DNA from 2 places in the Rubrilithobacter danxiaensis genome. Region 2 is predicted to be linked to the other one. Evidence: riboswitches for the same ligand, from Rfam matches in the RefSeq annotation. Region 2 holds a riboswitch; the other holds the start of a gene.
What was found. A riboswitch is a leader RNA that binds a small molecule or an ion and turns the genes downstream of it on or off. The one in region 2 is predicted to bind cobalamin.
Positions count from the first base shown of each region.

Region 1: it holds a riboswitch for cobalamin, as region 2 does, so the genes downstream of both, ACLCDL_RS16755 (ribonucleoside-diphosphate reductase small subunit) here and ACLCDL_RS10970 (TonB-dependent receptor plug domain-containing protein) in region 2, are expected to answer to the same signal.

Region 1 covers NZ_JBKOPS010000017.1:20,525-22,994, reverse strand. The annotation lists gene ACLCDL_RS16755 (ribonucleoside-diphosphate reductase small subunit) at 1-820, opposite strand, end outside; cobalamin riboswitch at 933-1,135, opposite strand; gene ACLCDL_RS16750 (hypothetical protein) at 1,358-1,582, shown strand; gene ACLCDL_RS16745 (CvpA family protein) at 1,593-2,470, opposite strand, start outside.
Region 2 covers NZ_JBKOPS010000007.1:156,881-159,350, forward strand. The annotation lists gene ACLCDL_RS10970 (TonB-dependent receptor plug domain-containing protein) at 1-1,584, opposite strand, end outside; cobalamin riboswitch at 1,857-2,049, opposite strand; gene mutS (DNA mismatch repair protein MutS) at 2,099-2,470, opposite strand, start outside.

The DNA.
Region 1 (2,470 bases), on a different contig from region 2:
AAAGTTTTTCATACCCCAGTTCGGTTAGCCAGCGATCGGCAACAAATTCGATATACTGGCTCATTAACTGGGCATTCATCCCGATAAGTTTTACCGGCAAAGCCTCTGTAATAAATTCCTTTTCTATGGTTACGGCCTCTTCAATTATGCGGTATACCTCAAACTGAGATAATTTATTTTTAAGCATAGAATAGAGCAGGCAGGCGAACTCACAATGCAAACCTTCGTCTCTTGAAATCAGCTCATTACTAAACGTTAGGCCAGGCATTAAGCCTCTTTTCTTAAGCCAGAAGATTGAGCAGAAACTTCCGCTGAAAAATATTCCTTCAACTGCAGCAAAAGCCACTAAACGTTGTGCGAACGTTCCTTTTTCAATCCAACGGAGCGCCCATTCTGCTTTTTTCTTCACACATGGCACTGTTTCTATCGCATGAAATAAGCGGTCCTTTTCGCGAGGATCTTTTACATAGGTATCAATCAGCAAAGCATAGGTTTCCGAATGAATATTTTCCATCATTATCTGAAAACCGTAAAAACAACGTGCTTCCGGAACCTGAACCTCGCTCATAAAATTTACTGCCAGATTTTCATTTACAATGCCATCGCTGGCGGCGAAAAAGGCTAGTACATGCGAAATAAAATGCCTCTCGCCAGAATTAAGATTTTCCCAGTCCTTCAAATCAGAAGAAAGGTCAATCTCTTCAGCCGTCCAGAAGCTGGCTTCATGTTTTTTGTACATCTCCCAGATAGTGGGATAATTGATGGGCAGGATCACGAAACGATCCTTGTTCTCTTTTAATAATACTTCATCCTGTTGCATAAACATTTAAATAAGTGATTAAAAAATGCGAAACAGGGATTGACAAAAGGCAGGATACCGGCAAACAGGAAGCTTGCGGAACAGACTTCTGGCAAAACCTTAATCGTGAAAGTTTTGACAAATCGAAAAGGCAGGTGTCTGGCTTGATGAGTTGCAAGTTGCAGGTAATGAGTTGCAAGTGTTATTACTTACAACCTAAAACCTACAACCTACAACTCCCTTACAGTTGCACGTCAGCCCGTGAATTACACACGGTTCCCTTTTAATCATAGACCAGCATTTGCTTTACTATGAACCTGTACGATTTATGTAAAAGAACTTATAGCGTCAAATATAGCCTTATCAAAACATGAGGCCAACAGGAAGTTTTAAACAAAAAAAAGTTATAAACAGTTAAAAGCTAAAATGAATTAGAAGCCTTCGCCGAACATCGTTTCCCAAAACAGAAATGCTGAAACAAATAAGGTGTCTTTAAACAAAAAATTATAATTTTGGAACTTAAATATTTATTCTTATTTCGCCTTTAACATAATAACGATGAAATCTCTTTTTAAAAAACCAGCTATTTTAATTATCCTGTTTACTTTAGTTTCTTCAGCAAATACATTTGCTCAAAATGCGGTTGATAGCGATTTAAGCAATTTAGCAGGCTCAAATTCAGGTCATGACCATACAGGAATGTACATATTTATAGTGCTTCTGTTAGTTCTGTCGGTAGTGGTTGCCTATTTTGGTGATAACAAGAAAAAGGAAAGATTTTAGTCTGGAAAGGCTAATTTCTGAAATTTTGTGTAATCATTAGCCCATACACTCCTCCTTCCTGAATACCGATTCCTACTCTTCCAAAAGCAGGGCGGAGTATATTGGCCCGATGTCCCGGAGAATTCATCAATCCATCGTGGGCTATTGCAAGAGTTTGGGCCAATGCCAGATTTTCTCCGGCTGTTATAAATGACACTCCTTCCGCTCTCATTCTGTCAAAAGGATTTTTTCCCTCAGGAGTAATATGAGAAAAATATCCCCTTGCAAACATATCAGCAGAATGTTTACGTGCTACAACTCTAAGTTCAGAATCGGCTTCTAAAGGCTTCAATCCTGCTTTCTGTCTTTCTTTATTCAGTAACCGAAGCATGTGCTGTTCAAGATCAGGCCGTACTTTTGTTTCCGCTACTTTAAAAGGCAGCTTGATTGATTCTCCCGATTGAGGTTCGATTGTAAAAGTACTACCCGATTTATTGACAATTTTCCTGAAGACCGGAGAGAATTTGGTTTGCAGCAATTCAACTTTTTTAGTTAATACTCCTGCAAGTATACTTTTTTCCATCGCCGGCGATATTCTGCCAAACAAAGGCAATAAAAGCAGAATGGTTGCTATGATAGCCGCGTACAGAACACCATTAATCAAACCCGGAATTGTACCAGCGATCCTGTTTACCATATTGTAATGCAACTGCGACGGAATACTACGCAATATTCCGTTTACTGCAATTCCTATTATAATTCTTACCACAACTATAGTTAATATAAAGGACACAGGATAAGTCCATACACTAAGTGAGGGAATATACTTTTCTAAAAATTCTGTAACATACCTGTATAAAATAAAAGTTGCTATCAAGCCGGTGATCCAGGAGAACAGTTCCAATAATC
Region 2 (2,470 bases):
AAAGGATAATTTCTCGGTGGGATTGGTATTCAACTCCAGCTCAAAGCCTTTATCTTTTTGCGAATTACCGGTTCGGTATTGCGAAGCAAAAGTGACGGGGTCTGAATAAAAATAAATCAGGTCTGTAATATCCCTTTTAAAGAAAGAAGCTGTAAACGTAACTTTTGAAACAATTAATTCCAGATCCAGTCCACCCTCGTATGAAGTGGACTTTTCAGGCTTTAAATCCTGATTTCCGTATTGTGAATACAGTTGATAAAGGCTTGGAACTTTATAAGCAGAAGCTAAACTGGCGAATATTTTATAGCGGTTTACTATAACGTAAGATGGATTTATGGTATAAGTGTAATTATTGCCATACTCCGAATGATTATTATATCGACCCCCCAGTTCGAAATTAAAGCCTGCTTTATTGTGGAAAAACAAACTTGCAAAACCGCTGAAAATCGAGTTGTTTGCAGAGTCTGAAGATAAATAGGAATTATAAGGTCCAAAATCGCTTAATGATTCATACACCTGGTCAGATTTTGTATCCCGGTAATTCAAGCCTGCTGTCAAATCCAGATTCTCAACTAACTGCTGATTCAGTACAGCTTCTGAATATGTTATTTTTCCGGTATTCCGTTGCTTTGCACTTCCATTGTCACCGCCACCAGCCAGGTTAATGAAATTATTCCACACGTTATTCTGATTAACATTAACGTTTAAAACCCCTTTTCGCAGATTGTATTTCAGATTTAGGCCACCAAAGAGAAAGGTATTTTTACCGGTATAATTGGCGTCATCAGTAAAAGCTCCGGCATCCAGATCAAACTTATTTTGAGTTAGTTGCAGATTGGCACTTAAACTTAATCTATCAGTTAATTCCTGATTTATTCGGGAGTTTAAAGCGAGCTGGTTTAGGCCATCTTTATCGAAACTACTATTTCCTGTAGCGTCTTTTGCAATAGAAAACCCGTCGGTAGCAGTGTTGCTGAAATTTACCGCGATGCCTGTTTTATTTTTCGTTCCGTTTAAACCAATTGCTTCCTTATGTGAGCCATAATTTCCGGCGGAAAGAAGAACATCCGCATTCAGTTTATCTGCAGAAGGTTTTTTAGTAATGATGTTAATTACTCCCGCTACTGCATCCGAACCATATAAGGTTGAATTAACTCCACGTAAAATTTCAACCCGTTCTATCTGGTCGATAGCAAAAGAACTGATATCGTATTCGGAAGTAATACCTGATGAATTATTAACGGGAATGCCGTCAATCAAAATAAGTGTGTAACCAGCAGCGGCTCCGCGTGTGTATACGGAGATATTGGAACCAAAACCACCTCCGCTACCAGAAAGTGTAAGTCCCGCAACATTATTTAAAACCTCCGGCAGGGTTCTCCCCTGACTTTGCAGCAATTGTTTCGAATTTATAACACGCACAACACGGCCAATTTCTGATTGTTTTCTTGGCGACCGTGATGCCGTAACCACAACTTCGTCTAAGGAATGAGCATTTTTTTCCTGTGCTAAAGCGGAACTTGCAAAAAGAATAACCGGAATAAGCACAGTGCTTGCAATAATTTGAATGTAAGTTTGTTTCATCTAATATTTGTTTTTTTGATGTGATGAGACCTTCTGAGTATGCTGCAACTACCGGATTCAATTCCGATTTATCGACTGCCTGCTCATCGTAGTCCCATCTGATAAATTTTGTTGAAATAAAACATCCTTGCACTGCATAATTTTCCGGATTAATTATAAAACAGCTCCGTGATTCTCTATTTCACTTTTATAATTCAGGCAATAAAAAGATGAAAAATCAAAAATGAGAATACAGCGAAGTATTACCATTCAAGCTTCAATCCCCGAAAGCCGAATTATTAATGTGCCTGGCAGGTCTTCTGACTTACTCCCGGTTACTTGCCTTCCCATTTGCTTAAGCAAACAGTGGCTTTGAATTAGTAACCGTTGCGGAGAACACAGCAGCGGGTCTGTTCATGATTTTCACATGATTCCCTTTTAATCCTATCGGCGAAGCCGACGAGAACCAAAGCGCTGCAAATGTATAATAGATTAATTGAATTTACAACAGGTTGATTTCAGGAAAGAAAGCGGTTTATCCTTTTAGTAATCGCTGAATATCGTCCAGTTTCATTAAGGCTTCAACAGGCGTCAGGGTGTTGACGTCGAGGTTATTTAACAAATCTCTTACTTTAACCAGCACTGGATCTTCTATCGAAAACATTTGGAGTTGATAGGCTTGCTGCTGCACTTTTTTAATGCTGTCTTTTATATGTTCACCGCCTGTTCGCTCCTGTTCAAGCCGCTTCAGTATCTCATTGGCCCGATGAATAAGCTTGGGTGGCATGCCTGCCATTTTTGCTACGTGTATTCCGAAGCTGTGTTCACTTCCACCCGGAACTAATTTTCTAAGAAATATCACCTTATTGCCTACTTCTTTTACCGATACGTTGAAGTTTTTAATACG